Regions from separate parts of the Paenibacillus sp. W2I17 genome, predicted to be linked through region 2. Evidence: riboswitches for the same ligand, from Rfam matches in the RefSeq annotation. Region 2 holds a riboswitch; each other region holds the start of a gene.
The links. Region 2 has a riboswitch for cyclic di-AMP ahead of QF041_RS20175 (C40 family peptidase). Riboswitches for the same ligand answer to the same signal wherever they lie in the genome.
Positions count from the first base shown of each region.

Region 1: linked by a shared signal. The riboswitch ahead of QF041_RS02555 (3D domain-containing protein) and the one ahead of QF041_RS20175 (C40 family peptidase) in region 2 are both predicted to bind cyclic di-AMP.
Region 3: linked by a shared signal. The riboswitch ahead of QF041_RS10050 (C40 family peptidase) and the one ahead of QF041_RS20175 (C40 family peptidase) in region 2 are both predicted to bind cyclic di-AMP.
Region 4: linked by a shared signal. The riboswitch ahead of QF041_RS13380 (HAD family hydrolase) and the one ahead of QF041_RS20175 (C40 family peptidase) in region 2 are both predicted to bind cyclic di-AMP.

Region 1 is NZ_JAUSXM010000001.1:554,290-562,452, forward strand. It holds gene QF041_RS02540 (M20 family metallopeptidase) at 1-102, opposite strand, end outside; gene QF041_RS02545 (ABC transporter substrate-binding protein/permease) at 310-1,749, shown strand; gene QF041_RS02550 (amino acid ABC transporter ATP-binding protein) at 1,736-2,458, shown strand; cyclic di-AMP (ydaO/yuaA leader) riboswitch at 2,679-2,875, shown strand; gene QF041_RS02555 (3D domain-containing protein) at 2,878-3,549, shown strand; gene QF041_RS02560 (polysaccharide deacetylase family protein) at 3,657-4,448, opposite strand; gene lpdD (prenylated flavin chaperone LpdD) at 4,603-4,944, shown strand; partial or broken gene QF041_RS02570 (PspA/IM30 family protein) at 5,056-5,728, shown strand; gene QF041_RS02575 (DUF350 domain-containing protein) at 5,824-6,225, shown strand; gene QF041_RS02580 (DUF4178 domain-containing protein) at 6,249-6,755, shown strand; gene QF041_RS02585 (DUF4247 domain-containing protein) at 6,768-7,505, shown strand; gene QF041_RS02590 (HNH endonuclease) at 7,618-7,908, opposite strand; gene QF041_RS02595 (molybdopterin molybdotransferase MoeA) at 8,110-8,163, shown strand, end outside.
Region 2 is NZ_JAUSXM010000001.1:4,492,999-4,501,161, reverse strand. It holds gene rluF (23S rRNA pseudouridine(2604) synthase RluF) at 1-92, shown strand, start outside; gene motB (flagellar motor protein MotB) at 304-1,122, opposite strand; gene motA (flagellar motor stator protein MotA) at 1,109-1,909, opposite strand; gene QF041_RS20205 (hypothetical protein) at 2,143-2,436, shown strand; gene QF041_RS20200 (hypothetical protein) at 2,452-2,646, shown strand; gene QF041_RS20195 (4a-hydroxytetrahydrobiopterin dehydratase) at 2,677-2,973, shown strand; gene rbsK (ribokinase) at 3,018-4,001, shown strand; gene QF041_RS20185 (c-type cytochrome) at 4,076-4,432, opposite strand; gene QF041_RS20180 (GNAT family N-acetyltransferase) at 4,583-5,077, opposite strand; gene QF041_RS20175 (C40 family peptidase) at 5,433-5,903, opposite strand; cyclic di-AMP (ydaO/yuaA leader) riboswitch at 5,907-6,044, opposite strand; gene QF041_RS20170 (hypothetical protein) at 6,290-7,141, opposite strand; gene QF041_RS20165 (M1 family metallopeptidase) at 7,152-8,163, opposite strand, start outside.
Region 3 is NZ_JAUSXM010000001.1:2,312,680-2,320,842, forward strand. It holds gene xynC (glucuronoarabinoxylan endo-1,4-beta-xylanase XynC) at 1-707, shown strand, start outside; tRNA gene QF041_RS10040 (tRNA-Leu) at 847-930, opposite strand; gene pelA (pectate lyase) at 1,107-2,060, opposite strand; cyclic di-AMP (ydaO/yuaA leader) riboswitch at 2,489-2,620, shown strand; gene QF041_RS10050 (C40 family peptidase) at 2,626-3,090, shown strand; gene QF041_RS10055 (hypothetical protein) at 3,215-3,913, shown strand; gene QF041_RS10060 (carboxymuconolactone decarboxylase family protein) at 3,966-4,295, opposite strand; gene QF041_RS10065 (hypothetical protein) at 4,437-4,655, opposite strand; gene QF041_RS10070 (hypothetical protein) at 4,775-5,104, opposite strand; gene QF041_RS10075 (xanthine phosphoribosyltransferase) at 5,202-5,783, opposite strand; gene QF041_RS10080 (YkvI family membrane protein) at 5,988-7,043, shown strand; gene QF041_RS10085 (glycosyltransferase family 4 protein) at 7,179-8,163, opposite strand, start outside.
Region 4 is NZ_JAUSXM010000001.1:2,996,978-3,005,140, forward strand. It holds gene QF041_RS13365 (organic hydroperoxide resistance protein) at 179-598, opposite strand; gene QF041_RS13370 (Nramp family divalent metal transporter) at 999-2,294, shown strand; gene QF041_RS13375 (HAD family hydrolase) at 2,431-3,114, opposite strand; gene QF041_RS13380 (HAD family hydrolase) at 3,253-3,651, opposite strand; cyclic di-AMP (ydaO/yuaA leader) riboswitch at 3,767-3,941, opposite strand; gene QF041_RS13385 (glutathione peroxidase) at 4,314-4,793, shown strand; tRNA gene QF041_RS13390 (tRNA-Leu) at 4,942-5,024, opposite strand; gene QF041_RS13395 (urease accessory protein UreF) at 5,441-6,142, shown strand; gene QF041_RS13400 (hypothetical protein) at 6,409-6,612, shown strand; gene QF041_RS13405 (hypothetical protein) at 6,640-7,020, shown strand; gene QF041_RS13410 (hypothetical protein) at 7,065-7,277, shown strand; gene urtE (urea ABC transporter ATP-binding subunit UrtE) at 7,308-8,003, opposite strand; gene urtD (urea ABC transporter ATP-binding protein UrtD) at 7,981-8,163, opposite strand, start outside.

The DNA of each region.
Region 1 (8,163 bases), 3.9 Mb from region 2:
ATTTCCCAATTCGGGGTTGGCACCGATATATGATGAAATGGCTTTAAAACGGGAAGCATATTGATCAATAACCGTCAGAATTTGTGATTTGTTAGCTGTCATTAGTAAACTCCTTATGCAAAAATGAAAATAATTCATTGATTATATCATGTTTGCTTCATTTTTTCAGAAACAAGTCAAGATTTGTAATGTCAAAATGCATTGCATAATCATGCATTGTACTTTATAATGACTCAGTCATCAACATGAGAAGCATACAAAGTATTGTAAGGGGAGAGAACAAGGTTGAAATTAATAAGTCGTTACACCATGATGCTGTTGACCTTTGTTGTTCTACTGACAACTGCCGTTCCTGTGGCATTTGCAAGTGGGACTACAGACAATTCAAGCAGTAAAAAGCTGGTGCTCGGTACAAGTGCTGATTTTGCACCATACGAATTCCATAAAGTGATTAATGGCAAAGATGAAATCGTCGGCTTCGATATTGAGATCGCCAAAGAGATTGCCAAAGATCTTGGCGCTGAGCTTGTGATTGAGGATATGGGCTTCGACGGTCTTCTGCCTTCATTGCAGAGCGGGCGTGTTGATCTGGTGATTTCAGGTATGACGCCGACGGATGAGCGGAAGAAAAGTATCGATTTTTCCGACACCTATTATAAATCAAAACAAGTGATTATGGTTCGCAATGTGGATAAAGACAAATATCCAACCATGGCAGAACTTGAAAATGCGAAGATTGGCGTTCAGAAAGGCTCCATTCAGGAAACGATCGGACAGAGTATTCCAGGAGCGAAGCTTACTGCGCTGGATAAAATCTCGGATATCGTGCTTCAACTGCAAACAAAACGCATTGACGCGGCAATCGTTGAAGATACCGTTGCTGCAGGTTATCTGGACGATATCATTGGACTTGCTGCTGCTGTTCCGGACGAAGAGCAAGCAGAAGCGGCAATCGGGATTCGTAAAGGTAATACCGAGCTGCTAGCTGCAGTAAATGGAACACTGGAGCGACTGAAAAGCGAAGATAAAATCAATCAAATGGTGACGGATGCCAGCCTCTTGATGGCGGATAAAGCGAACAAATCACAAAATATTTTCCAAGTATTCTGGGAGTACAAAAGTTTCTATGCTACAGGTGTAGGATACACACTTCTGTTGTCTGCACTTGGGGTTATCTTCGGGGTAATTATAGGATTGATCATCTGTTTGTTCCGTTTGCATGACGCTGCAATCTTGCGCTGGATCGGTACTGCTTACGTTGAAGTGATCCGTGGCACACCGATGCTGGTACAATTGATGATTATTTACTATGGTTTTTCCCTGAGCTTTGGCATTAACTTCACTGCACTTCAGGCAGGTATCATTACACTTTCAATCAATAGTGGTGCCTATCTGGCGGAGATTTTCCGTGCAGGTATTCAAGGGGTGGATCGTGGCCAGTTGGAAGCAGCTCGCTCCCTCGGAATGGGCAGAGGTGCAGCAATGCGTTACATCATATTGCCACAGGCTTTCAAGGCCGTATTGCCGGCAATTGGTAATGAATTCATAACGATCATCAAGGAATCCTCCATTATCTCTGTTATCGGTATGGTGGACATTATGTATCAGGCAAGTGTGGTCAAAAACATTACGTATCAAGGCTTGAGTCCATTTTTGATTGCAGCAGCCATCTACTTTGTATTAACGTTTATTTTGTCCAAGCTGCTTGGACGACTGGAAAGGAAGTTGAGTGCAAGTGATAGACGTTAGACAATTACACAAATCTTATGGTAATAACGATGTGCTTAAGGGCATTAACGTGACGATTGGCAAAGGTGAGGTTGTCGTAGTCATCGGCCCTTCCGGTTCAGGTAAAAGTACTTTCTTACGTTGTCTGAACCTGTTGGAACAGCCTACCTCGGGTGAGATTGATTTTGAAGGTGTGTCAATCACCGATCCGAAGCACAACATTAATGCAACTCGGGAAAAAATGGGCATGGTGTTCCAGCATTTCAACCTGTTCCCACACAAAACGGTACAGCAAAACATTACGATTGCTCCGATTAAAGTGAAAAAACAATCCACTCAGGAAGCGGAGAAAATTGCTGCTGATCTGCTTAACACCGTGGGCTTGTACGATAAAAAAGATACATTCCCGAATCAGCTGTCCGGTGGACAGAAGCAGCGGATCGCCATTGCAAGAGCATTGGCCATGCAGCCGCATGTCATGCTGTTTGACGAGCCTACTTCGGCACTGGACCCCGAGATGGTCGGTGAAGTGTTGGATGTCATGAAACGTCTTGCAGAAGGCGGGATGACTATGGTCATTGTAACGCATGAAATGGGTTTTGCACGTGAAGTAGGAGACCGGATCCTGTTCATGGATGGCGGGGTTATTGTAGAAGAGGGAACACCTGATGAGGTGTTTGGAGCACCGAAAAATTCACGTACACGTGATTTTCTTGCCAAAGTACTCTAAATGAAAGTGATCAATAGCGTTACTGACTTCGAGTCGGTGACGCTATTTTTTTATGGTTAATAATCACGTATGGATTCGGAAAAGTAACTATTCTGTTACCAAATGTAAAGGAATCGGGTCGTCCAATATTTCTAAAGTATCCAGTACTCTTACATATGCTTACATGCTAAAAAACCATTTGGTAAGAATTACTACAAGTTCAGGTTACAAAATTGTGATATATTGAACTCTGCCGAAACTTCCGGACAGGGAGTGCGGGGGATGTAACGATGCAGATTGTGCAGGGGGAAGATCTACAGCACACTGCTTGGGGTGAATTAGGGGTACATAACGTTTCAAATGTAATGAAGAACCTATAGGGTGGGCTCCTCATCCGAATCCGACAACTAACTTCGCAGGCACAATGAGGGAGGAAGACCATGATTAACAAGAAACGTATAGCCAAAACAGCAGTAGCATTAATGACAACAGCAATGCTCATTCAAGCCGTTCCGGCTCACGCCGATTCAGTTCATGTGGCCAAAGAAGGGGATACCTTCTACACCTTATCAAAACAATATGGAGTAGCAATGAACACGTTGGTTAAAGCAAACAACGACATTTCACCTTACAACATTTATGGTGGTTTGAAAATTACGATTCCCGGTAAGGCAAACAATGTTGCTGCCGCGGCGACGGAGAGCAAGACCCAAGCCAAAACGGTTACCACAGCAAGCTTGGACGTTAACGCAGATAACAAAGTGGTTCAGGCCTGGGGTAAAACATTCGATTACAGCAAAGCTGTGAACGTAAAAGCAACGGCATACTCTGCTGATCCGTCTGAAAATGGAGGCTGGGGTGCAGTCGATTATTTCGGAAATGACCTTGAACTGGGCACGATTGCAGTTGATCCAAGTGTGATTCCACTCGGAACCAAAGTACTGGTAACTGGTCACAGCCATCCAGGATTGCCAAAACAGGCTTTTGTAGCCACAGCGCGTGATGTGGGCGGTGCAATCAAGGGTCATCGGATTGATATCTTTATCCCGGGTAGCAAACAGTCCGTAAGCACATTTGGTTTTCAGGATATCGAGCTGTACATTCTGAAATAGAGAGTAAATTACATTTAAAATGAATTCAAACAGGGTGTCTGCCAGTCGCTAATTTGCGATTGAACAGCACCCTTTTATGTTCTCATTTATTTGCTATCACGGTCATCCTAATTTTTGGCCTTTGGCAATCCCAACATCTCGTCCAAGGTGACCAGTTCATACCCTCGATTACGAAGTTCCTCAATGATTTCAGGCAAAGCCTCAATCGTGCCGTTCAGGTTTGATCCTACACCGCCTCCAGCATGTTGCAGAACGATGGATCCGGGTTTTACGGCAGACAGGATGTTATCTTTCACCTGTTCCTTTGAAAGGCCTTTCCAGTCCAGGGAGTCTACGTTCCAGTTCACAATGCTATAGTGTTGTTTGGCAGCCCATCTCAGCTGTTCTTCATTAATGTCTCCATAAGGCGGCCGAATCATCTTCGGCGTGTATCCCGCCAATCGTCGAATAATATCCCCGGTATGTAAAATTTGTTTGCGAAAGGCATTCATCGACAGCTTACTGAATTCAGGATGATTGTAGCTGTGATTACCAACCATATGCCCTTCCTTAACGATGCGTTTCACCAGATCCGGATGTTTCTCAGCACGACTACCCACGATGAAGAATGTAGCTCTGACATTGTATTTCTTCAATACATCCAGCACTTGTGGAGTAAACCGTGGATCAGGTACATCATCAAAAGTCAGTGCAACCTTCTTTGTTGAAGGACCATTGGTTTTGAACGTATCGGCATATTTTTGACGTAACTGTCCCAATGTCAGTTGTTCTTCTTCTGCAGAATCCGAACCTGATACTGATTCACTTGACGGGCTTGAAACATCACGCGATGAAACTGGAGCATGATATCCCCCTAGAAAAATAACGATAACCATCAGCATAATGAGGCGTACGCGCATCATAACGGCCTCCTTTTCCAAAATGACGTTCTCCTTGGTATGCCCGGGGGTTCCATAAAATATGCGCAGTGTGAGAAGTTTCATTGCGGATTTAGCTCATGACAGCCATAATTCCTCCATATATAACATATAGAAAAGGGTAGGTGGATAGGATATGAGTACATATGATTTGAAATCCATACGTTTACAGGTGATTGAAGCAGGAGAGGATAAGGTTTTTCTCGTTACCGGAGGAAAGGCGCATATTGGCGCTGTAGCTACGTTCTACGTGGATCATGAGCGCGTAAGCGGGACGACGGTACATATTCCCGGGCATAAAGAACAAGAGCTGTGTGAGCGGCTTGCCCGAAAGGCTGCCCTGCAGCTGAAAGTAACCGTTACGGTGATCATGGGTATTCATTTTGATTCCATCACACGGATGCAGATCGACGAAATCGTGCAGACTGCAGAGAGGTTGATGGAGGATCATCTGAACAAAGATAAACGATCTTCCTGACATAAGAACCATCGAATGTTTTGATTTTATTTGCTAAAATTGAAACGAGTTGTAGATTGTTACGTATGTATGTTTATATACGATGTAATATCGACTAGGAGGAATAACATAATGTCCATTTTCAAACGTTTGCGTGATCTAACCATGTCTAACATCAACGCCATTATTGACAAGGCGGAAGATCCAATCAAGATGACGGACCAATATATCCGTGACATGCAAGAGGATCTGGAAGATGCGGAGAAAGCAGTAGCTCAACAGATCGCCCATTGAGAAGAAATTCAAGCAGTTATTCGAAGAGCAGGAAGCTCTTGTGAAGAAACGTGAAGAGCAGGCGCATACGGCGGCACGTGCTCAGAATCTGGATTTGGCTCGACGTGCTCTGGAAGAGAAAAAGGCTGCTGAAGAGAAGATGGCTGAGTACAAAACCAGCTATGACCAAAACAAGGCTTCTGCAGATAACCTGCGTGGCAAGCTCGACGAGATGCGTAAGCAACTGACTCAAATGAAGAACAAACGCGAAACACTGGTAGCACGTTACAATGCAGCAAAAGCCCAAACGGAAATCAACAAAGCGTTGAATGGGTTTGGCTCTGATACTGCAAGTGCTGGTATGAAGCGTATGGAAGAGAAAATGATGCAGATGGAAGCACAGGCAGAAGCAAGTAACGAAATGTCTTCCAAAGGCAAGTCTTTGGATGAAGAGTTCGAGAAGTTGGGTAAAGATCAGGCTGTTGAAGACGAACTCGCAGCTTTGATGAAACAATACGATAATAAGAACTAATACCTTGGTTGTCAGCAGGGTTAACCAGCGGAGGAGAAGAGTATTTCTCCTTCGCTTTTAAATGCGGTTCATGTTGATATGTGGGGGCTGTGTAAATGGATTTGAATATTTTGGCGATGCTGGTCTGGACCGGATCTGGTTCGGTTTTGCTGTTTGTCTTGATGTATGTAGATTCACTGTTCACGAAATATAAGGATTTTGCTGAAGTCAAGGCTGGCAATATGGCTGTTACTACACGTATGGTTATGAAATTATTTGCACAAGGATATGTACTCGCTACATCCATTTCTACGGCTGGTCATCTTGGAGAAGCATTGTTGGTCTCCGTTGTATCCTTTATCATTTTGTTGATTCTGGAGAGTGTTGTACACTTTATGATTCGCAAATGGGCCAATCTGGATCTGGATACGGGAATTCAGCAAGGGAAGACAGGATACGGGTTGTTCTCTGGCGCTTTACATATCGTGGGCGCACTGATTATTGCAGCTTGTTTATAAGATAAGGAACAGGAGTAATTCTCATGAGTGTATGGAAACGAATTAAAGGAATACTAACAAAACCTGAACCACCGCAGGCAGAGAAAACGATGCTTCAGCTTGCACCTGGTGATATCTGCGAGGTTTCTCTGGTCACTTATGAAGTCGTTGGTCGGGTACAAAATCGCGCTCGAAATGCAGTTGTGCTCACGCTGCAGGATGGTACCGCATTTCGATATTTGCATATCGAAGAACGGGAACTCACACGTTACGCTCTATATACACCAATTGATGGCAGGCTTGATGCACCTGATGAGGTGCCGACATTGCTGGACCTGGATGGACGCGCATATCATCTGGAGGAAGAGTATGGAGGCATGGTATCAACGGCAGGTAGAACTCCATATGGCCAGGCTGGAGAACAATTGGTATGGCAGTATCAGTCGGATGATAATATGCTTCTTCGGGTGGAGTGGCAAGACAGAAGATTTACACTGTATGAGGGTGAGTCCATTCTTCCTGCGGATATCAAAGTAATTCGTTCGAGCTAGGAGAGGTTCCCAATGAAAAAACGCTTGGCACATGGATTAAAATTAATGCTGGTCCTCAGCCTTGTGATGTCTCTGTTGTCCGCGTGCGGAGCACCTTCTGTTCAGGACACATATCCGCTTGAATCGGTTAACGGCAGTGGTAACTCAACGTCCTATGTGTACCGGGCTTCAGATCGTACCGTTCCGGAAGTGGCTCAGGAATTGTCTGACCAAAGGCAACCGGATCAGATCTCGGCAGAGAACACAGAGCGTATGTTCCTCGTTTATCAGGACGAGTATTATCACCTGCAGCAAGACCCGAACAAGCCGGAGGATACCTTGGTTGAGGTGGACTCCAAGGAATATGTTCGGCAGAACTACGATTCATCTTTTTTACAAGGTTATCTGACCGCTACGTTAATCGGTAATCTGTTCGATTCTTTTGGCGGGCGAGGTTATGGCAACTATCGTGGATATACCAATAAAGATACGTATAAACCGAGTGCAGGATCTTATCGTGCACCAACAAGTAATGATAAGAAGCTTGCTCCACCCATTACTGTTGATCGGAAAGGTACGATTACAAGGCGCGGAAGCGATAAAGATTCAAGCGTGGGATCTGGCGGAGGATTATTCAACCGCAACAAGGATCAGAGCAAGGGAACCATTGATCGCAACAAGAGCAGTGGTGGGTTGTTTGATTCACCTAAGAAATCCTACAAAAAACCGAAAACCAGAGTGGGCGGCGGCCGAATTAAGAGGCGAAGATAATAAACATCTAATCATAAGGATGGCTGCCAATCGCATAGTTCATTTAAGAACAGTGACAAGGGAAGGCGGATTCACCTCGCCGGCACATGACCTTGGAGCTGTTCTTTTTGGTTTACGATTTGCGAACATGATTGGACTTGCGTACACGGGGAATCGTTGAAGCAGGCTGTTTGCGAATCCAGCGGATAAATGGAATCATTCGTTCATCTTGTCTCAAGGATTGCAGATCAGTGAGACCAAGGGTTACAATTTCACGATTCGTGTATAGCGAATGAATCTGTTTGTGACAGGGGATGCACAGGTTGGCTATTGGCAGAAATGTTCCGCCCATTTCTTTGGGTGTCAGATGATGAACGGTTGTATTCACAGGTTCTCTTCCGCATAATTCACATCGATTACTCATGATCATCGCCTCCCTTAGTCAATTATATTATGGGCAGACAAGATGCCTTTCATGTTGAATATAGATCAAGGGATGTTACACCTGTAAGAAATAAGATTTTGTCACAGGATTCAATAAGTGATGTACTTGTTATCTTACAGCATTCGGGCTACACTTTCTTAAAAGATGATATGTCTCTAGGAGGTAAGAATACTTTTGAAAATGAACTCACATTCACATGATATGACAACTGCCAAATTCAATCGAACAGCTGTA
Region 2 (8,163 bases):
ATCTTGGAGAAATGGCGACAGGTTCATGGAGAGAGCTTACCCCTGCTGAAAAAGCGGAGCTGGGCGGTCTGTTGGACTATTCGCTGGAATAGTTGATTCGAGTTCGACTAATTAACTGATTGAAGCCCTGCTTTCCGAAAAGGAGCGCAGGGCTTTTTGGTGCAGATTTAATGAAGACTGGTCAATAATACCGAATAGTACGCAAATATGTAGATGAACCAGGCATAAGCCTTATATAAACCCCAAAGACCGTTCTCCTTGTAACTGGAGAACGGTCTTTGGTTAATGAATCGCTGCAGGCCTCTAGTTTCCTCCGCCAACGGCTTTTACATTTGTATTGTTACTTTGATACTTCCGAATGATAGATACCTCTACACGGCGATTCTGTGCCCGTCCGGTATTGGTGTCATTGCTGGCAATCGGGTGATACTCTCCATAACCACTTGGTGTGAATTTGGAAGGGTCCAATTGCGAGTTCAGCAACAGGATTTTCAGGAAGTTGAGCGCACGATCTGCACTTAGATCCCAGTTATCCTTATATTGGTTGTTCGAAATGGGAATATTATCGGTATGACCGGATACAACCACTTCATATTCAGGGAACTCCTGTAGCATGCTTGAGATTGCTTTGGCCAGGGATCGTGATTCAGGCTTCACATCTGCTCGGCCTGAGGAGAACAGGGCGTTATCACTGATGGTGATCTTCAATTCAGACTGATTCAGCTTGGTGTTCAGCTGGTCCGAAAGTCCATTCTTCGAGATATACTTGTCGAGTCGCTCTTTGAGTTTCTCCAGGTCTTCTTGTTCTTTCTTAGCCATCTGTGCATCTGTAATCTGAGCTGGTGTTTTCTTGGTAATTTCTGTAGGTTCCTGTTTGTTCTTACCCAAATCAGCACCTGGCGTATCCGGATTCATGGACGAATGGTCCAGAATTCCGGAACCTCCATTTAATGCACTGTTTAGTGCGGAAGCCATCTGCTCGAACTTAGCTGCATCGATTGAACTCATACCGAACAATACAATAAACAGAGCGAGCAACAAGGTCATCAAGTCGGAATAGGGAAGCAACCAGCTCTCGTCTATATGCTCTTCATGTGGTTCGTGCTTCTTAGCCTTTTTCACCTGATGATCCCTCCTTCTCTTCCAGTTGTTTACGTTCGGAAGGTGTCAGGAATACGGATAACTTTTGGTTGATGGCGATGGTGGAGACACCGGATTGTATGGATAACAGTCCTTCAACCATCATCAGCTTGATCTCCATTTCTTGCTTGGACATCCGTTTCAGCTTGTTAGACATCGGGTGCCATAACACGTAACCACTAAATATACCAAGGAGTGTAGCGATAAATGCTGCCGCAATCGCATGGGAGAGTTTCTCCATGTCACTGAGATCGGCAAGTGCTGCGATGAGACCTACAACGGCCCCGAGAACCCCGAGCGTTGGTGCGTACATCCCCGCCTGAGCGAAGATCAAGGCACTGCCACGGTGGCGCTCCTCTGTAGCATGAATATCCTCCATGAGTACATCACTTACAAATTCCTGATCGTTGCCGTCTATAATCATACGCATACCGCCACGAAGGAACTGATCGTCAATCTCTTCTACTTTTGATTCCAGTGCAAGCAAACCTTCACGACGGGTAGTGGAAGCCCAATCCATAAATGTGCCGATCAGGGATACGCGATCAATAAGTACTTGATTTTTGAAAACAATCCCGAAAAGCTTAGGGATTTTTTTAACTTCAGACATCGGAAATGCGATAAAGATGGTTCCTGCCGTACCAACAAAGATAATAATGTAGGCTGCGGGATTGTTAACCAGGTTGATTAAGGGCGCACCCTTCAAGAACATACCAAATACAAGGGAGACCAGCCCCAAAATTAGTCCAATAATCGTTGAAATGTTCATCATACACCTCATCCATGAGATAAAATTGAATCCTTTCAAGCGGCTGTGTTCGGGCTTCCGGACGAATTTTTGGCCGCAATCCGTTCAATGTTAGGCATTCCTTACGGTTGCTAAAACAGTTAAAACGGTCATATATGTATTTATCGACCAGAAGGCCTTTTTTTTTAAGGGCTATTTTCAGGTATAATAAGATCAAATCCGCTCCTTAGGGGCCGAATAGGAGTGAAAAGCCAATGGGCGTAAAGCATGGACGGGATTATGAAGGAATTTTGACAGATCTGACAACGGCAATCGGACGCATACCGGATCGGTATGTTTTCTTTGAAATGGACGCGGAAGAGTGGGAGAGACTGGCTGCATCTGACCAACTTGAAGTGGATGAGGCGTTGGCGGAGGATTTGTTCTATGCGCTGGGCGAGGAGTCTGTTATTCCGGTTGGAAGTGGCGTGGTCATCCATGATAAGGAACAGCACCGCATTCATATTTTGATCGGAGAAGAAGAGTTGACGTTTGTACCTTTAATTTAGTGTGTTTACAGGGGTATGAATGGAACTGGAATTGTCCTCAAACCCTTATGGTTAGTGGTTCTATGCCATGTAGTTGATTGGATTTTGAAGCTTGTCCGTGGTAAGATGTTAGTCGTGAAATGGGCCAACCGCATGGCGGTGAGCCTGGCCTTTGAGGTTGCTGTTGATAGCGCCGAAGGTGTCGGTGGTTATACGGACTCACGTCTGTAATGTACCATCCTATGGGGAGGAAGATAACGCATGGTTTTTTCGCAAGAGGAAGTCGAAGCTCATCTAGGGAGGCTGGAAGGCTGGGAACTGGAAGAGGGACGGTGGATTGTACGTAAATTCGTGTTCTCCAACTACATGAAAGGGATTGCATTTGTGGATGAGGTCGCTGCGATCTCGGAAGCATTCAATCATCATCCTTTTATTACGATTGATTATACAACGGTTACGCTGCGTCTCACATCATGGGATGCGGGTGGTATTACATCTGTAGATATCAAGGAAGCAGGGCAATATAACGAAGCTTATGACAAAATGAGGTCGCAATAACGAGGTCGGTTATTATCGCGCGGCCAGAAGTGAGTGAACCATACATGTCAGACTATAATCAGAAACAACCTCTTATTACTGTCGTAGGCAGTCTCAATATGGATCTTGTGGTGAAGACAGACACGATTCCGGAAGAGGGAGAGACGGTGAGCGGTGAGGAGCTGCATTACCTCGCTGGTGGCAAAGGGGCCAACCAGGCTGTTGCCGCTGCGCGTCTGGGTGGACAGACTACGATGATTGGTGCGGTGGGATCGGACGGTTTTGGTGAACGTCTGCTGCACAGTCTGACGGAAAGTGGTGCAGATGCCTCGCAGGTTCGCATATTGGAAGACACGGTTACAGGGACGGCTTCCATCTGGCTCTCTCGGGGAGACAACCGGATTATCGTTATTCCTGGTGCGAATGGGCAAGTGGTGCCTGAGATGCTGGAAGAGGCGGATACGGTAAAAAGCCTGACTGCAGCCGCAGCGGTGCTGCTGCAGCTGGAGATCCCGCTGCCAGCGGTTACCCGCGCCGCCCAACTGGCGGCTGAAGGCAGCGCACTGGTGGTGCTCAACCCGGCTCCCGCGGTGCCGGGTCTGCCCCAGGAGCTCCTGCGGTGCGTCGACGTTGTCACGCCGAACCGCAGTGAGCTTGCCGTGCTTACCGGCCGGGATCATCTCCGGCCGGAAGACCTGGATGCGGCGGTCGCAGAGCTCGCCGCATCCCTCGGGGCCGCTGTCGTCACGACGCTCGGCCCCGAGGGGGCTGTTTACGCGGCGGCGCCTGGTGGCCGCGTACAAGCAGAGCGTGCCGGCGCGTGCCGTGCGCCCGGCTACGCCGTAAGCGCCGTCGATACAACCGGCGCTGGCGATTGCTTCAACGGCGCGCTGGCAGTAGCCCTCGCGCGCGGTGAGACTTTGGACGCGGCCGTAGGCTTCGCCATGGGTGCGGCCGCGTTATCCGTGACGAAGCTCGGCGCCCAGTCCGGGATGCCGTCCGCACGTGAAGTTGAGGCCTTTCTGGCCGAGAATGCGCCAGAGGCTTAATAATTGATATAACAAAGAGGCTCTTATTCTCCCAAAAGGGGATTAAGCGCCTCTTTGTTATGCGTGTGCAGAGATTATTTCTTCTCTGACAGCCACATGGCGATATTTGCAATCTCTTCGTCCTGCAGTTTGCCCTTGAAGGAAGGCATACCACCTTTACCTTTGACAATCGTAGAATAGATCTTCTCCAGATCATCTTGGCTACCGATATTTGCCAGAGCAGGTCCTACGCCACCTTGAAGCTGATCCCCGTGACAGGAGATACAATTGGCTTTGACCAGTGCCTCAGCCTGTCCGGCATCCAATGTTACTTCCGGCATGGTTGGTTTGGCTTCTTCAGCCACTTCCTCTTTCCCTGGAAGCGTAAACATTAAAACAATAGCTAAAGCGCATGCTGCAAAAAATACTCCGCTCATGATCCATTTGTGCATCCCTTATGTCCCCTCCAGAATGAAAGATCATCTAACCTGAAACTATCCATATCATTATAACGGAACCTGTACTGACATCATAGCATTTTGTGGGAATTTTTTGAACTAATCACATAACAAGGGGCAAATTTGGTTGTTTTGCAATGGATTCTAACCGCGAGGCCCTTCATAAACCATACAGTGAAAGGGCTTCAAGCCGCTTGGGGTCTGTCGTTCGTATGTATCCTGGGTGACAAATCCACTCTTCAGATAGACTTGAATGGCACGAGCATTCCAAGTGAGTACTTCCAGATCAATCTCATTTGTGGGATTTCGGCGAATGGCTTCCTGTACAATGGCAGTGACAAAAGCTATCCCTTGACCCTGACCACACAGCTCTGGATGCATGCCAAGGCCAATCCGGGTTACCCCTTGAAGTGGGAAGTATTGAGCAAACCCACATATACGATCGTTCTGATCCAGGACGATCGCATATTGCTCCTGCCGCAGCTGTGCATCTCCGAATTCCACTTCCAGAGCTTTCATCTGCTCCCAGGGGAGCCAGCTGTAGATATTGTAAGGCGGGTCATACTGCCAACTGCAGATAAGCTCCGCATGTTCTTCTCGCATAGGTACAACGTGAAACGTCACAGGGGTTTCCTTCATACACCTGCATGCTCCTTTCCTTGAAACAGAACTCTTTGTCCACTCTACAAAAGAGATGTTCATTTAGCAAGTCTTCCTTCCCGAGAAAAAAATGAAACAAAAGTTCCGGTAATTCCGTTTATATTATAACGGGATGGGTAAAAACATCATAAGGGCACGGACGAACGAACGCAAAATGAACCTGTTTGATGTCGCAGGATATGCCCCGAGTATAACTTGCAACATGAATAAGGATTGAAGCACAAAAAAACCGCCGGATACATTCCTGCGGAGAATGTACCGGGCGGTTCTGTTATGCTTCTTGCTTCGTTCCAGTATGTTTAATGGTTACAGCATCATGTTGCTCAGCTTGTCCCTAGTCAAGGGCCAGTGATTCATATGCGTCCGTGCTCATAATCCGTTTCGCGCCAACATAACGATTGGCCCAATAGTTTTCACTCAATGCACTGATCGTAACGCCTTTGGAAGAAGAGGAGTGTGCGAACTTTCCATCCCCTACAAAGATTCCTACATGAGATACGCCTTTACCTGTTGTATTAAAGAACACCAGATCGCCAGCTCTCATCTCCATGCGGGATACGGAATCGCCCATGTCGAATTGGGAACTGGATTGGCGTGCCAAATCAATACCCAACTTGTCGAATACATACCGTGTAAATCCGGAGCAGTCAAAGCCGTTAAGCGTTGTTCCCCCACTTTTGTATGTAGTTCCCATTGCTGAATCAATTACTGTGTCCATCTTTGAATCTGCGAATGCGCTACCTGCACCAAGCGATAAAGCGAATGTGATGCTAAGTACAGCTGCGGTTAATTTCTTCTTGAACAAGAGATATTCCCCTTCCAACGCCTGCGAGGTTAGCTTAAGGATTCGGTTGAAGGTCCCCTATGATCCCTCTGTAGCAAGATCAATTCACCCATAACTGGTTCCCCCGCTTCCCAGGTGCCAGGAATTTGGCTATGCTAGTTATGCACCTGCGAAATCAAGAAATGACGATTTAATTTTAAGTAGTTACAAATATGAATGTAAAGATTACAAAGTTGTTACTAAAAACTCACTGCGATTATTGTAACAGAGGAGTACGGCTTTGGCAACGTTTAGCAACAAATTTAGCAAAAAAAACCTCGACCTTTGATGGGGAAAGGTTGAGGTTTGCCTATTTATAAGTACATATTAGGCCTTGAGTTTAACATGCGATGGTAACAATTTTTAAACTATCTGCTCTCACCTTTGGATATTTTGGACTGCCATAATCGGAAATGGCTGCATATTTTCCACAGACTTAATAGACATCTGGCAAGTGGATACGTCTGTTGTAGTATAAGTCCGGTAAGTCCCGTTAATAACCATGAGGCTGAAGTGAATGCCCCAAAGACGAGCAGGTTTACTCCGCCCAGCAGGAGCGCAATGCCGATTACAGCGCTGAGATGACGCAGTGCAATCCAGAGTGCTTTGAGGGTACCGTGAGCCCCGCCTTCTCCTTCTGGTGCCGACACACCAAACTGCATGTAGAGTATGGCATGGTGGATGATCCAACCATATACAATCCAGGCAGCAACATAAGGTATACCAGGCAAAAGTAATTGAAGGGAATGAAATCCGTCCATGAGAATCGAATAGAGCTTCGGTATGAGCCAGTAGGCGGGCAGAAGTATCAATAAAGTACGTATGGTGTGGAGCAGCAGCATCGGTTTCCACAGATTTTTGATTCCGCGGACGAAGGGGATGCGCTCTTCTGTAGAATTAAAGTGCTGAAGTGAGTAGAGCAGTCCTGCCTGAATGAGGGGGCTGATCAACATGCGAACCAGCAGCATGCCCCCGAGAATCCAAAGATAACGATGAACCTCCGGATGGGTAGACAGGTTAAGTTGACTTTCCATTTTGAACAAAAGTGTACTCAGCTCACCGGCATCAGCATCTGGATAGCGAAGGAGTAGTGGGATAACCGCCGATTGTACCATTCGATAGAAGAAATATCCCCAAATGAGTTGATAAAGAAATAAGAGTGCGGCAATGAACATATGCTGACGGACGAGAAACCAGCCTTCACGTATTTTCGCTTTCACCGTTTCCACCTCACCATGACAGACCTCCGAATATGGCTTCTATTAGTTTGGTTACACTCATGCTCCAGCGGGACTTCGCCCGCTCATCCAGTCCGGATTTCAGGAAATTGTTCATATGGTGGTTCTCCAGCACGATCGAGTACAGAGGATCGGTCATGGCCCAGGATACGGGGGATGTGTGAGTTAATTTATACGTGATGCGATCTTCTTTGCCATTCCATTGCTTGGTGAGGATATGGCCGTCTTCAAAAGCAATGCGAACAGGAACGGCGCTGTAGTCACTGCCTTTTTTTGCGATCGTCACGGATGACTCGTACAATGTTTGACCGTCTTTCTGTATGGGCGTAACACGAATCTTCTCTACAGCAAAGTCAGCCATCCCGTTACCATAGACGTATTGATCAAAATAATCAGACCAGGAAGTGCGGGTCACTTGTTCCACAACGTTTTGAAAATCAGCCGAAGTGGGATGTTTGAAGCGGTACTTCTTCACATAGGTAGAGAGGATGCGTTCCATCTTTTTTGTGCCGACTTGATGTTCGATACCAAGCAATACAAGCTTGCCACGTGTATAGACATTGGCTGCATACTCATTCTGTGAATCGAACTTCCAGGATTCTTGTGTTAAGGATGACGGAGAAGTAATCAGTCCCGATTGTACCGGCAGATTCGGAATCAATCCGTATTCCTGCTCCATCAGTTTGTCTTCTGCATAAGAGGTGAACCCCTCATCCAGCCAGGCTTCCTCGAATTCGTTGCTGGCAACCATGCCGTAGAAGTACTGGTGTCCGATCTCGTGGACTACGGTACGTTCCAGGTCATAACCTGGGGTAGTATCATCGGCTCCAAAGGCCGTAACTAGCGTAGGGTATTCCATACCTCCAGCACCGTTCCCCGCTTTGGGTGGAACTACGATGGATAAGGTAGCGTAAGGATATGGGCCAAACCATTTGCTATAATTGGCTAGAGCGGCCTTCGCGGCGTAGAAATAACGTTCTTTCAGATCCTGATGAGCTGGGTCC
Region 3 (8,163 bases), 2.2 Mb from region 2:
TGCGTCCAGGCTACCTGCGAGTCGATGCAACGAAAAATCCGGATACAAACACATTTGTCTCAGCCTATAAAGGTGATAACAAAGTCGTCGTCGTGGCGATTAACCGTGGAACTTCAGCCACAAGCCAAAAATTCGTTCTGCAGAATGGTAATGCCTCTACTGTGTCCTCATGGATTACGGACAGCAGTCGAAACCTGGCAAGCGGAACCCCGCTTACCGTATCCAATGGAGCCTTCACGGCACAGCTCCCGCCTCAGAGCGTAACAACGTTTGTTGCCAACGTTACTGGCGGAAATAGCGGCGGGAATACAGGCAGTGGCACTACGTATGAAGCCGAGACCGGAACGTCACTTACGGAAGCTGCCATTGAAACAATCTACCCCGGTTACACTGGCTCCGGGTATGTTAACTTCAATGCGATGACTGGTTCAGCCATTCAATGGAACGGCATTAATAACACGACAACAGGTACCAAAAACGTAAAGTTTCGTTATGCGCTGGAAAGCGGCACACGGAACCTCGACATTTTTGTGAACGGAACCAAAGTCATCAGCAACGAGCCCTTTCCGGCTACGGGAAGCTGGTCCACTTGGGTTGAAAAAACAATACAGGTCCCCATGAACACGGGGACCAATACATTGAAAGTGGTCACCACTGGATCGGAAGGACCAAATATTGACAGCGTTAATGTTACCGCAGCACAATAAACGTTCCGTATGGCTGATGGAAGACCATTTGCGGTAAGAGCAGCTAAGCACTAATCTCTTGGATACTAAATCTAGTGTTATATCAAAAAATGCAAAAAAAGACTCCTTAAGCGTTAGCTTAAGGAGCCTTTTCATTAGATGCGGTCGAGAGGACTCGAACCTCCACGGGGGTTAGCCCACACGGACCTGAACCGTGCGCGTCTGCCAATTCCGCCACGACCGCATATTGTATCTCCGTCATCAATATCGGCGACAAGAAATAATATATCATGCGGAATCTATCATGTCAACACTGAAAATAATAACAATAAAGCCCGAACCAGACGTCCATGTCGATTCGGGCTTTACCTTTAACTGCTGCTAATAGTTTGGTTTATTATAATGGAAGCATACTTCAAATTATAGCTTGGAAGGCCAGTTGCCATACCATGCGTAACCGCCTCTTCTTTCTTTATCAATATCACTTAATTTGTATTTTACTACCCCGTCACGACCAATAAAGATTGGTTTATCCGTTCCTATCTCATAGAAGCGTGCCCAAATTGGTGCAGCTTTGGAATCAGCGATAATTTTACTATCTCCATTAGCTCTTTCATATTTGTAACCCGTAATTTTCACCTTGTTAAACCAAGCCTCCGCTCCTTTAATGGATGCAGTAATTTTAGCGTTAGCAGGTCTGGTTTTCAGAAATTTAACAATCGTTACACTCTCTCCAGCTGTCAGCGATGGCACTTCGTAGATTCTTGCGCTCGCTGGTTTAAGGGAACTGGAATCATGTTGTTGTCCCCATGCTGTCAGCTTACCACCTGAAACGACTTGTGTATTTAGAATCGCCTCCACACCTTTGGCAACTGAATTTTTACTGCGGTTAGCAAGTGTGCTGTCGATAAACGAGAAATCACCTTTGCGTGCCGCTACTTCATCCAGCATGATCATTACATTAATCATGGCATCATCATTGTAAGTGATATGCTTGTGATATCCAGAGCTTTGGTAAACTTGTGGCCATCCGCCGTTTGAATACTGCATGTTGATCAAAAAGTTAATTCCTTTGATTGCAGCTGTGGAGTAACGCGGATCATTCGTCTTTTTAAATTCCTTCGCCAATCTTCTAATTTCTGAGTATGTAGCCTTGTTGTCAATCGTGGACTTCGCCCACTCTCCACTTGTCTGTTTATAATCTTTTCTCCAACCTCCATCCGGCAGCTGGTTCTTCAAAATATCAGAAATACTCGCTGTCGTACCCGATGCATCCGCAGCAGATACCGTCCCTACAGGAAGAACTGCCATTCCAACTGCTGAAAACACCATCGTACATGCCAGGACAAAAGTAATTATTTTCTTCGCTTTCAATTGTAACACTCTCCTATGCTCGTTTTTATAAATCTTCCACTTCTACTTTACCTATGATACGCGTCTATAAACCTCCTTTATTTGTATTTATCGCATAATAAAATCAATTTTAATCCAATATGTGGATTGGATAATCAGATAATATGCAAAAAATCGATTTTTGTCAATATATGCAACTTAATGAATATAATCTCTCCAATTCTACATAACGGGATAGTTCTTTTAACTCATGACAAACCTATTTATTTATCCAAATTCGTCTTAAACGAATCAATAATGACGTTTTTGTCATGAATGATACCCAAACTTGATCCCTTCTTTCATATAAAAACCTTAATTCCGCTAACATTGAGGTATTACGAAGGGTTTTAAATGGGTTTGACAATTACGCATTTATGCAATATAGTTTCAAATAGTTACAAAAACTTAATTATTCATTGCCGAGTTTCATGTTTGAAAACGGGGGAACCAATTTGGGTGAATTATTCTTATACATAGGAAATATAGGGAACCTTCTACCGAACCCTTAGCTAACTCCGTAGGCATCGAAGGGAGAACATTGATTTTGAAAAAACTGATTATCTCCATTTTTGGAGCAGCTGTATTATTTACATCCGGGGCAACAAGCACAGAGGCAAGCAGTATCAACTCCGTAGTGAACAACATGACAGGTATTCCTTACAAATGGGGTGGCACAACTGTAGCCGGCTTCGACTGTTCTGGTTTTATGAGATATCTTTTCAACAAATACAGTATTGAATTGCCACGTACTTCTCAGCAGCAAGCCAAAGCAGGTACTCCGGTATCCAAGAGCAATGTTCGGACAGGTGATCTGGTGTTCTTTAATACAACAGGCAAAGGCATTTCACATACAGGTGTATATATCGGCGGTGGACAATTCGCTCACGCCTCCAGCAGTAAAGGCGTAAGCATCACGAAGTTATCGAATCCATACTTCAATGACCGCTATGTAACAGCACGTCGGGTAACTGGACAGTTTATGTATGATAAAATGTTAGGTAAAATGTAATTCACATACAAAAAGGCATCGGTTATTAACCGGATGCCTTTTTTGTTTAACCATTTTTTGTCTTTAACTGCTTTCTTAAACAATGTAAAATGTTTTAGGAAATAAAAGGAGATGAGGAGAACAATTGAAAAAGTTAATGTTTGTTTTAAGTTTTGCTATTTTAGTAATAGGTAGTTTAGGATGCAGTAGTGAGAACGAAAAAGATTTTAGAGATGTTTCATGGGGTACCAAGATCGACAAAGTCATTTCAGCCGAAGAAAAGAACGGTAACTTGGGCTATGAAGAGGACGTACATAATGACCATGAGAAAAGTATCGAGTATTCCAATCTTGTAGTCTTGGGTAAGAAAGCAGATGCTAAATACGTATTCACTGATTTATTAGACAATGATGGCATTCTGGAAATGATGGAAGAAGGAAGTGAATTATCAGAGGAATTAAATAACCCCAATACCACAGAAACAAGGAAAGAAGAGATATACAAAATAATGGACCAGCGCCTTGAAGAAATGGAAAATGCAGCAGATGCATATCCATTAGATGACTTTTTAATGATTGAAGCAAGTTACGATTTCGGCACTTTGACTAATCAGGATTCTGATGAAATTTTGGAAGAACTTACGAATAAATATGGTAAACCAGAGCTTGAAAGCTACAATAACAGTTTTATATATAATTGGACCAGTGACCGATCAACGATTGAATATTGGACTAAATCATCATCGATTAAATATAAGGCACGCTATTCCATAATGGAAAAATTTGCGGACGTGGACAAATACAATAAAAAACTGAACAGTAAAACAAGTAAAGATGAACTTTAAAAAAACATGGTCATTACTCCTGTACTAAACAGAGTATGACCATGTTTTTTCATTAATGCAGCGCCTTCTGCACTCGCATCGCACCCTGAGACAGGGCATGTCCTCCTCCAACAGCTCCGGCCACCGCAACGGTCTCCATAATCTCCTGATCTGTTGCTCCCTTGGCACGGGCTTCTTCTACATGGTAGAAGGTACATACCTCATTGTTGGCGAATAATCCAATGCCGAGTGCAATTAGCTGTTTTGTCTTCGCATCAATCACGCCAGGTTGGAAGCATTCTCCGGTAAACTCATGATACGACTTAACCACACCTGGCAGCACATCGCTTAATGCTCCAATCTGATCCTTGTAGGCATGAACTTTATCATTCATCAATGTCATGGCTTGTAGCACACCCTCTCGGCTATAGTTACAGATCTTCCTCACTGTACCTATCTTCTCTCCCGAGTGAGTCAATTATGCCAAGAAATCATGGTAATTCCAAACATTTAACGCTCATGGCTCTGCCATAATTATAAGCTGTTACTCACTAAGTGGACTCTGGCGCGGCTCGCTGAACAGCTGATATCGGTAACCTCGATCCAGCTTAACGACACGTCGATTCTGACGACGGATAAGTACCTGCTCGCCATCCCAGGCAACAACAATCCCGGTTACATCGTTAGATTCCAGCTCGTCCCGTACTACTCTTACTTTCTCACCTGACAGACGCAGGGCGTCCAGTTCTGTATCACTGATCATCTTCATGGCTCCTATATTCCAAATTTATTTACAAAAAGAGACCTAAATGAAATGTCATTTAGGTCTCACGTGACTGTATTGGACTGTCATGTCATTCGAAATTATGTCCCGACTGAAAGTTACCGCTGCGCGTGCTCTTTGCTGTCGTTCTTCTCGAACCAAAAATCAAGCACTTTGGCGGACATCACACGTTCTTCAAGGTACTCCACTTGATGCGGTGTAAATTGTTCTTTCCAAGAGAAGGACAACTCTTCGCACAAGCCTACAATCGTCAGTAATTCTGACCAGGCAACATAGCGTTTGTACCAGAAAAATTGAGGATGTTCAATCATATAGGGATAAAGGTCATCGAATTCCGTATGTTTACAATCCAGGGCACGTTCAAAATGAACTTTCGATTCCGCCAGCTTATCATTAAAAAATTGTTCTGTTGCCGGTTGGTTCCCCATGGTGTTGCCTCCTCTCCCTAACATAACCCCATTATAAATGAAATCCGCGGTCATGCAAAGGCATAGTTCAAAAAATAGGCCCTATTCCTTTAAAATGTCACATTTCGTTATCGTCAAATTGTACCGTACCATCGTTCAGGGAACGAATGCGTACCAAGGCTTCCACCGGAATACCCTGTTCACGAATCGTGCGTGCCCCTGCCTGGAAACTTTTCTCGACCACAACGCCGAATCCGACGAGTTCCGCACCGGAACGCTCGATAATTTTGATGACGCCACGAGCGGCATCTCCATTGGCAATAATATCATCAATGAACAAAATGCGGTCATTCTCATGAATGAACTCGCGGGATACCATAATATCAGTTACAATTCCTTTGGTAAAGGACGGTACACGTTCACAGTATGCATCAGGATCAGCCAGAAGTGTTTTTTTGCGACGGGCGAATACAAGGGGCACCCCAAGTTCATAGGCTGCGGCAAACGCAACCGGAATCCCTGAGGATTCTACCGTGATTACCCGAGTTACTCCACTTTCACGAAAACGGGCAGCGAACTCACGTCCCATCTCCATCGTTAATGCAGGATCAATCTGGTGGTTCAACAGACCATCCAGCTTTAATACTTGATCCGAGATAACCACACCTTCTTGTAAAATTCGTTGTTTCAATAATTCCATGATTTGACCTCCCAAGCCTATCCTATGAGGTAAAAGTATCATATATCTATCTATAAGTTCAAGCGAAATTGCCTGGGCGCTTTCCTTGAGACGCAATTCAAGCCAAAGCTCATTATCGATTGTCATGACTTTCGTGGGTCAAGCATACCTTGTACCATGGTACCCGCATGTCCAAACTATACAGGGGCCTGAGAGGGGAAACACATGAAACAGGCATTTCGGGTGCTGCAGATCGCATTTACATACATCGGAACGGTTGTCGGAGCCGGCTTCGCTACAGGGCAGGAAATTTTGCAGTTTTTTACCCAGTATGGCAAATGGGCCACCATCACCATAGGCTTATCCACCATGCTCTTTGTCTGGTTAGGTACCAAAATGATGCTGATCGCTCACGATACCGGGTCCCGCTCTTATGAGGATCTGAACAAACATTTATTCGGCCACAAGGCGGGCAAATGGATCACTTGGGTGACCCTTCTCATTCTCATTGGCGTGAACAGTGTCATGCTTGCCGGAGCAGGTTCCGTTTTTGTCGAACATCTGGGTTTGCATTATCAGACAGGTCTGATCGTCACACTTGTAGGGTCATATCTGCTTCTGGGTCGAGGCATTCAGGCCATTCTACAAATGAATAGCATCGTCGTGCCCATGATGCTCCTGTTATCTCTGCTCATGATCACCAGTACCATCCATCATCCAGGTGCTTCCCGATTCATCACACTGACGACAGATTCAAACCCTATTCAAGTGTGGCTGTCTCCACTGTTGTATACTTCATTCAATCTGGTGTTGGCTCAAGCTGTTCTTGTGCCTGTAGGTAACCAGATTCGTAGTCGGAATGTGCTGAAGTGGGGTGGAGTATTGGGTGGAATTGGCGTAGGTTTCATGCTGATGGCAGCTCATTTTGCCATGTCAGCCCAGATGCCCGGCATCATTCAATTCGAAATCCCGATGGGCAGCATTGCCTTTCAACTTGGATGGGCAGTGCAATCTGTATATGTATCCCTTATTTTCATGGAAATATTCAGTACCTTTGTAGCCGATATCTATGGAATGACCTTGCAACTCAGGCAACATATACGTGTTCATCCCCGTTTCATTACATTAACCATTATGCTGTTGTGTTACTCACTCAGTCAGTTTGGATTCAGTTCCCTGCTGTCCATCCTTTACCCTATCTTCGGAAGTATGGCACTGTTTTGGGCTGCCAAATTGGTACTGAACCGCTGGGGCGCCTTTCGTAGACGCAACAATATATAAACCTCACGGTCCATGTACTTCATGAATATGAGCATCCGTTTACCTCAAAACCACAAGTCACCGCGGGTACTCTTTCCTTAAACATGACAAAAAGCCGCTGTTTATCACAGCGGCTCGCACTTTTTGCTCTACATTTTAGGCTTTGCCAGGAAACTGCAAATACATCTTTTTTAACTCATTGACCGATCTGCCGAGTGAGTAATGTGTCTTGGCTTTTTCACACGCTGAACGGGCAAGTTCATAACGATAAGCCGGGTCCAGCATCACCTTTTCAAGCGCTTCAGCCAATGCAGAAGGATCTTCTGCAGGTACAAGCAACCCATTGCTACCGTTCTCGATCTGTTCAGGTATACCCCCTACATCTGTACCCACAAGGGCAAGACAACTCAGCGCCGCTTCAGCGAAGACGGAACCAAATGCTTCTGCCCGTGAAGGAAGTACAAAAATATCAAAGAATGGCATGAATTCCTCAGGGTGCAGTGTATAACCATAGAAAATGGTCTCATTATAGATCCCCAACCGCTGCGCCAATTCTTCCAGATCAGGACGAATCGGTCCATCTCCAATAATATGTAACACATAATCATGACCTCGGCCCTTCAGTTCCGCACAAGCTTTGAAAAGAATATCCAACCCCTTCGCCGGAACAAGCCGACATACCGTGACCAGTTGTGGTATCGCATTATCATGAGGAATCGGCTTAAACCGCTTCTCATCAAATCCATTGGGAATCACACCGATGACATCAGGTTCCTTCACGTAGGGAGCCAGATAACGACGGAACGAATCCGACACTGTCAAGAGACGCTCTGCCTGGTGTTCCAGCTCACCATATATCGCAAGCAGGAATCGATGCTCGGGACCATCCGTTTCAATGCGTCCATTAAGGATTAATTCTCGTTCATAACTGGAGTGAATCGTCTGAATGAGGGGTGTATCCGGGAAAACCGTTTTCATCGCAAGTCCAGCAATTGGGTGGTGGGCATGGATCAGATCATAGGGCTTCTGAATACGCAGTTTGGTCCACCAAAGATAATCACGATAAGTTTGAATATATTTTTGGACAACAGGACTATCCTGATATTCCGTCCAGTCAAACGTTTCGAACTGAACTTCCTCT
Region 4 (8,163 bases), 1.5 Mb from region 2:
AAGTGGGAGTGCAATTATGTAAAATAGTACGCGATCTGGCATCTAATCTCCTGCACCATGTCCATATATTATAATCAACACAAAACCCTGCCGATTGCCAGCAGGGCTTTGTAGTCGAGCATCAGGTATCTGGGATACCCTGCTCTATATGTTCCCTTTACTTGCCAGGAGTCAAATCTTAGACTACGTTTAAAACAACATCAATGTTGCCGCGTGTTGCTTTGGAATATGGACAGAAATCATGCGCCTTGCGGGCCAGTTCCTCTGCTTGACTGTGATCTACACCAGGCATGCTAACGTCCAGACGAACAGACAGCTGGAAACCGTCATCCGCAGGGTCTTTACCAATGGATACGTTACTTGTAACAACCACATCCTCCAATTTCACACCTGCTTTGCGCGCTACATTGGCAAGGGCACTTTCATAACATGCTCCATATCCAGCGGCAAAAAGCTGCTCAGGGTTAGTACCTTCACCACCGGAGCCACCAAGCTCTTTTGGCATTTTCAGATCATGCTTAAGCACGCCATCCGAAGAAGTCACAGAACCTGTACGTCCACCTTTAACTGTCGCTACTGCTGTATATAAAGCTTCCATTTAAGAATCTCTCCCTTATCCATATAGTTTTTACTGCCTTCCTTTCAATTTAAACTTCTGGCTCATTTTGAAACGCAATTTTGTATCTTTATCAGCTTTTACAACTTTATTATTTTCATGCATTTCAATGCCATGGCTGTATTTTCTCCAAGGTTGGGTAATATACGAAGGGGCATCTTCAAGCTACAACCGGAATTTTGTGCTGATACATAAAAGTTGCACTAGACAAAAACAATTGAAGGAGTACAATGTAACAATAAACATAAAAATTTAGATATATCATGAGCGGGTTGTCCCGCAACAATATTTCCAAATCAATCATTCAAAGTCAGGTGATTATCGTATGAGTAAAAAAAATCCGTTCAACGCTCCTTCAAGAGAATCATTGTCTACTGCGGGCATGGCCCCTTCCCTTGGAGAAGCACATAGTTCCATGAAAGTTCCGCAGAATGCTGCATGGTGGAAGAAATTCCTCGCCTTTGTAGGCCCAGGATACCTCGTTGCCGTAGGTTACATGGATCCCGGGAATTGGGCAACAGATATCGCAGGCGGCTCGCAGTTCGGGTATACCTTGTTATCCGTTATCCTGTTATCAAACCTGATGGCCGTTGTCCTTCAGTCGCTGGCTGGCAAGCTCGGCATCGTCACTGGACGGGATCTGGCTCAAGCCTGTCGTGAACGATTCAGCATGCCTGTTGTCATGATGTTATGGATTCTGTGTGAGCTTGCCATTGCAGCCACCGATCTGGCTGAAGTCATTGGTTCTGCCATCGCGTTAAAGCTGTTATTTAACATTCCTATGTTATACGGCGTTATCATCACAGCAGTTGATGTACTCCTGATTCTTGTACTGCAAAACAAAGGCTTCCGCGCCTTGGAGACTCTCGTCATTGTGCTGATGGCAACCATCGCCCTCTGCTTCGGGATTGATCTGTTTCTGGCAAAACCGGATATGGGCGGTGTTCTCCATGGTTTTGTACCAAATGTTGAGATTCTGCAAAACCCGGCTATGCTCTATATTGCCATTGGTATTATTGGAGCAACCGTGATGCCGCATAATCTGTACCTGCATTCTTCCATTGTGCAGACCCGTCAGATCGAACAGACACCACAGGGCAAAAAAGAAGCCATTCGGTACTCGACCATGGATTCTACAATCGCGCTGACACTGGCCCTGTTCATCAATGCAGCCATCCTGATTGTATCTGCTGCTGTATTCCACAGTGCTGGTATGACGCAGGTTGCCGAGATCGCAGATGCCTACCATCTGCTGACACCTCTATTGGGTACTACGGTTGCAAGTATTCTGTTCGGTGTGGCGCTGTTAGCATCAGGTCAGAACTCTACCCTTACAGGTACACTCGCTGGGCAAATAGTTATGGAAGGTTTCCTGAACATTCGAATTCCGGCTTGGCTGCGCAGACTGGTCACACGTCTGATCGCCATCATCCCGGCGGTAATTGTGACAGCCATTGCAGGAGAACACGGCACAGAAGAACTGCTCATTTTGAGCCAGGTCGTGCTGTCGCTACAATTGCCCTTTGCTGTAATTCCCCTGGTGATGTTCACGAGTGATAAAAAAAGCATGGGTGCATTCGCCAACAAATTGTGGCTCAAAATCATCTCATGGGTCATTGCCGCGATTATCGTTGTGCTGAATGTATATCTGATCATTCAGACGATTCGGTTATTCTAATCTCGTTCTTATCGACTAAATACTAAAAAGGCTGATCAACTCCGGTATGCAATACCCAAGTTGATCAGCCTTTATTGTTGCAATACAGCAAGGTGTTTCCTTTTATAGTAAAACTCAAAATCCAATAAACAATCATCTAATCCTGATTTGGTATCAGTAACGGCAGGAGCTGATCCAATGAATCCACAGTCCAATCCGCACGTTTGTCATCCGATAGTTCTGGCTGGAATCTTCCGTAACCCTGCATAATTCGAATCGTACGCATGCCCAGCTTCCGAGCAGGTATAATGTCGTTATCGATCCGATCGCCGATCATGACGGCTTCCTCTGGTTCACAACCGGCCTGCTTCAAGGCTACAGCGTATAACTCAGGGTCTGGCTTGGACACTCCTTCTTCAGCCGAGCAGGCCAGAACATCAACATACTTCCGCAGTCCGTAACTCTCCAGTCTCTCTTCCGTTCCAGGACTCTGATTGGCAATAATGCCAATGTGATAATGCCGTGACAACTGCTGAAGAACGTAATCCGCTGAAGGAAAAGGACGTTCAAGATCTTTTTGAAATTTCAGCTTGTCCTGAATCTGTTTCTGGTGTCCCTCGTCTTCAACAAATGTGCGAATCGCCACTCTCATAGGCCATTGCTCATATTTCTGGTAACAGTTCGCGAACAGTTCGCGTACCGCCTCAATTGTCACCGGATACCCCAAAGCACAAGCTTCACGGACGAACTGTCCGATAATATCATCAACCGGCTCCCATTCATCTACCAGTGTATCTCCAACATCAAAAAACAACCATTTCAATCCACCTACATCCGGCACGCCAATTCCTCCTTGAACAACCTCTAAAACCATAAAAAAGAAGACTCACCATCTTGCATGAGTCTCCTCAAACTTCCGTTTATCGATACATTCAATTATAACAGGCACCTTACACCTGAGCAATCACAAGCTATGGCATTAACCATTGAGGAGAAAGCCAACTTCCCCATTAAGCGAATATACAATCCGGTCTGCGCCCATGCCCCGATAGATGCCCTTAGGATGACTCTGCTCCGTAATCACGCACAGGGATTTCGATGTCCATGAACGGCAGATCTGTAAATAACGACAGGTCAGATTCAGGCTGTTCTCGAAAATAAACACGTTGCCTACGCTGCCCTGCGGCAAAAACCATTTTTGAGCTGCAGCCGTGTTCATGCGAATGACATGTTCTACTCCGATTCTACGGAGTCTGCGCTCTTCCCCTGCACTGTTGGTTAGAACGGCAAACGGCATTTTTTTGTACATCAGCAATTTAATAAATTTGCGTCCTGCTTCATTTGGAGCAGTCACTAAGATCATCTCAGTATCCATCATTCGTTCCTCCCTTGGCGTGAAAAGACAACAAAAAAGAAGCGTGGGGGACCAAGGCCTCCCGAACGCTTCTTAAATAATCCATGGCGAAAACACCATGAACCAGCGTACGGCTTGTTGCCTCTCCCTTTAACGCTTACGAGGTTAGCTGACGGATTCGGGCGCGAGAGTCGCCCTATTTCCGGCTGTCACCGGAAAATTCACCCCATGAATGCCACTGTCCTGGACAGCGCATTCCGTTGGTTCCCCCGTTTTCCACTCATCAATGAATGGAAACTCAGCGATTAAAACATCGTTCGTATATCTTAAGGATAAGATCGAGCGATATTATCGTTTGTTTCGTTTTTCAGGTACAATTTAGTTTAAATTGAAATTACGTTATGAATCATACACCCGTGCCATGTCGGTGTAAAGTCCGCGCAGATCACCGAATCGGCAGATTTTTGCCAATTCCTATCCATAATAACGCTTACAACAAAGTTATACTCTATCTATCTCTTCAAGGCTATCTAATTCTCACTCTGGCGTAAATCACTTCGCAATTCATTCACGTATTCTGCACAACTTGCCTGTTTTGATGCTTTTAACACCATATTAGTTTTGCAATATTTAATTGCAACCAATATAATAGAAGATATAAGAGTAAATAAATGGAGGCGATTTAGATGACAGTCTACGATTACAAAGTGAATACACTTCGCGGTCAAGAAGTTGAAATGTCCGACTACCGTGACAAAGTGCTCCTGATTGTGAATACGGCAAGCTCATGTGGCCTTACCCCTCAATTCAAAGGTCTACAAGAACTGCAAGACAAGTTTCAAGATGCTCCATTTGAAGTTCTTGGTTTCCCAAGCAACCAGTTTGCACAGGAAAAAGGATCTTCCGACGATATTGCCGAGTTCTGTCAGATGAATTATGGCGTGAGTTTCCCCATGTTTGAGAAAATTGATGTGAACGGCTCAAGCGCTCACCCTCTTTTCCAACACCTTAGCACAGAAGCTCCTGGCCTGCTCGGCTCCAAAGCAATCAAATGGAATTTCACCAAATTCCTCGTGGATCAGAACGGACAGGTCATTAAACGTTATGCTCCCAAAACAACACCGGACAAGATTGAAGAAGATATCAAGAATTTGCTGCAAAAATAATACACAGGCCACCCGTAGCCGGAAGGTAGAGCACCATTGCCCCGGTAATGGATGGCCTTTTTTTCTCAACTTTGATGTCATACTGTTCGAAAAAGACAAAAAAGAAGCTTTCCATTAATGGAAAGCTTCTTTTTAATCGTTCATATGATGCGGTCGAGAGGACTCGAACCTCCACGGGCATACGCCCACTACCCCCTCAAGATAGCGTGTCTGCCATTCCACCACGACCGCATGTCGTAAATAATCGGCAACAGAATTGATTATACCGGGTTCAGAACTAAAAGTAAAGTGCTTTTTAATACTTCTTTTTCAGCTAGGCATTTTCATCAAAAATCGCATAATCTCGTCATCTTTACCCATGAACTGCATATCATTAGATTTGATCCCCTCTTTTCCGGCTTGAGCTGATCTTATTGATTCATTTATATATAGTCCTTCCTTTACCTATTCATTCATATGACATTACACGTTATTTAAAATAACACAATAATTTAGATTTAGATTCTATTCATTAAATTTCACTGATACTATTGACAAAAAGCGGACATTTATGGGATGATAACTATCATATAATTCGGATTCTCAAACAAAAAGGAATATAAACGTCACTTTAATTGACATTTAACGAACACAGGAGGCGAATGATTGTGAACCGTGGGAATAAGCTGCTCGATTATGTCAAACTGCTTGATTCCTCTATTCAGGTTGGAGGGTTCACCCATTCCTTCGGCATGGATATCCATATCAGGGAGGGTACCATTCGTAATGCTGAAGATCTCGAATCATTCATGCGTTGTCAGTTGCATCCGAGCATCGTTCGTCTTGAAGGTATGGCCATCAAAGGTATCTATACCGCAGCAGATCACAAGGATACATGGCGGATAGCTCTGATCGACAAGCTCGTCCATGTTCAGCGAACCCCTGGAGATCTCAGAGAACAAGCTGCCACCATGGGTAAACGATTGATCAGACTCGCACGCGCTCTGCACCCCTGGATTGAATTCAGCCAGCTCGAACAGATCTTTGCCAAATATGATTCGGTTGGCTGCCTCTCCACTGTTCACGCCTGGATTAACCACCACCTCGACATCCCGGTCGAAGAGGCGGTCCTTGGTTACCTGCATTCAGCCATGAATGCCTGCATAACCGAAGCCTCCAAAGTCATTCCCCTGAACAACGATACAACCAAGGATCTGATGGTCCGCCTGGCCACAGATCTGGAGAATGAATGGAAGACCGTCAGCGCCTCGGCTGCGGATGGACTGGCACAGCCAACCTCGATGTCCATGAAATCGTTTTTCCCCAGTTTCCATATGCTCGGAGCTGGGCTTCATGCCTACAGGGCCTAATCCTCTTCCTCCTCATACCTGCTCCCCTTCATTCAAACAAACTAAAAAACACGCGGCAACCTCCTTGCCGACGTGTTTTTTGTCATTTTATTTGTTTTATTTACGTATTTACGCCATTTATAATCACAAAATACACTTTTTTCCGTCTTTTTTAATTGTTAGATGACGAATTTACGTATATAATGAAACATACAGCTCGCATTTCTATATATTCTACATGAAGAAAGGGCGGCTGAATACTACATTCTAACCAGGGGTGAACCCTTTTGAACAAGAAAAAACCAGTTACTCCGTTCGGATGGGCCATCAAACGACGGCTAACCGAACTTCAAGTGGACCAGAAGACCTTTTGTGAACAGCATGGCATCCCACCCTATCGTTTATCCAATCTTATTCACGGCACACGCAAAGCAACCCGATTCAGGCACCTGGTCGCTGATATTTTGGATATTCCAGATGAACTGAGATAAGATTTCTGCCAAAGGAGGATCTCATCCATGAGACATGTTACATCCGATCTGGAGAGGCTGTCGTTCCAGTCCATACGTCACCAGCTCATCATCGTTGATGACAATTGGATTATCCAAAGTTGTAACCGTGCCTGGCAACAGGGACTTGGTCAATGCTCACCAAACCCGGATATACACAGTAGTCATAGACACTACCTGCACCTGACGGAAGCCTGGGCAAAACGAAGCAAGAACCCTAACACGGCACTTGTCGCACAGAATTTGAAAGAACGCGGAATACCCTTTAAACGAAATCATACATATGACATCTGCGTGTATACTGTATACAACGAAAAGAGGTGGTTTCGTGTAGAACTCACCCCTCTATCTTATTCAAATTCAATTCTGGTGATACCGATCTCGCTTTAATTTCACACATGGATATTACCGAACAAAGAAAGACAGAACACCAATTGAAGAAAGCATTGTCTGAAGTGCGCACATTGCGCGGACTGCTGCCTATTTGCGCCGTCTGCAAACAAATCAAGGACGAAGAGGAACACTGGAACTCCGTTGAGAGTTATCTGGAGAAGCATACCCACGCCGAATTCACCCATGACATCTGTCCGGAATGCATCCGGCGGTTATATCCGAAATACTCGAATATCCTGGACAAGCGTTCCTGAAACCTTTCTCCACTCGCCGACTAACTACAACTATACGGAGAGATGATGTTCAAACTGCGACATATCCAGCTCTTGCGGTGTCCCATGCAGGGTTATGGTTCCTTTGTCCATGATATAAATGTAATCTGCGGCACTTCGCACAAAATCAATACTCTGCTCTACCAGCAGAACCGAGAGGTTCCCCTTTGCCTTGAGCTGCAAAATAACCTGCCTAATGTCCTCCACGATAGAAGGCTGGATGCCTTCTGTCGGCTCATCAAGGAGCAACAACCCCGGACGCGAAGCCAATGCCCGAGCGAACGCCAACTGTTGCTGCTGTCCACCACTCAGATCCCCGCCCTGCCGTCCATACATCGTAGCAAGCACTGGAAACATCGCCAGTACATCCTCCGGGAACGTTTTTACTCCCGGTGCACTCGTCTCCAGACCGAGCAATAAATTTTCTTTCACCGTAAGCTGCGGGAAAATCTCCCGCCCCTGCGGTACATAACCAATCCCTGCCCTTGCCCGCTTGGCTGTGTCCAAGGTGGATAACTCCTGATTTTGCCACTGAATACTGCCCTTGCGTGTTTTGAGCAGCCCCATTAATGTTTTCATCAACGTTGTTTTACCTACACCGTTACGGCCCATCAGACACACCACCTGTCCAGGCTGTACATCCAGGTTCACACCACGAAGCACATTGCTTTCCCCGTAGCCGGATTCAATTCGTTGCAGCGACAGCATGGTCATCCCTCCTTTTGCCCAGATACACTTCTGCCACTTTCGGGTCTGCCTGTACCTCCGCCATCGTACCTTCCTTCAGCAGTTTTCCTTCATGCATCACCGTTACCTTGGCTGCGAACTCTCGCACAAACTCCATATCATGCTCCACCACCACAACCGA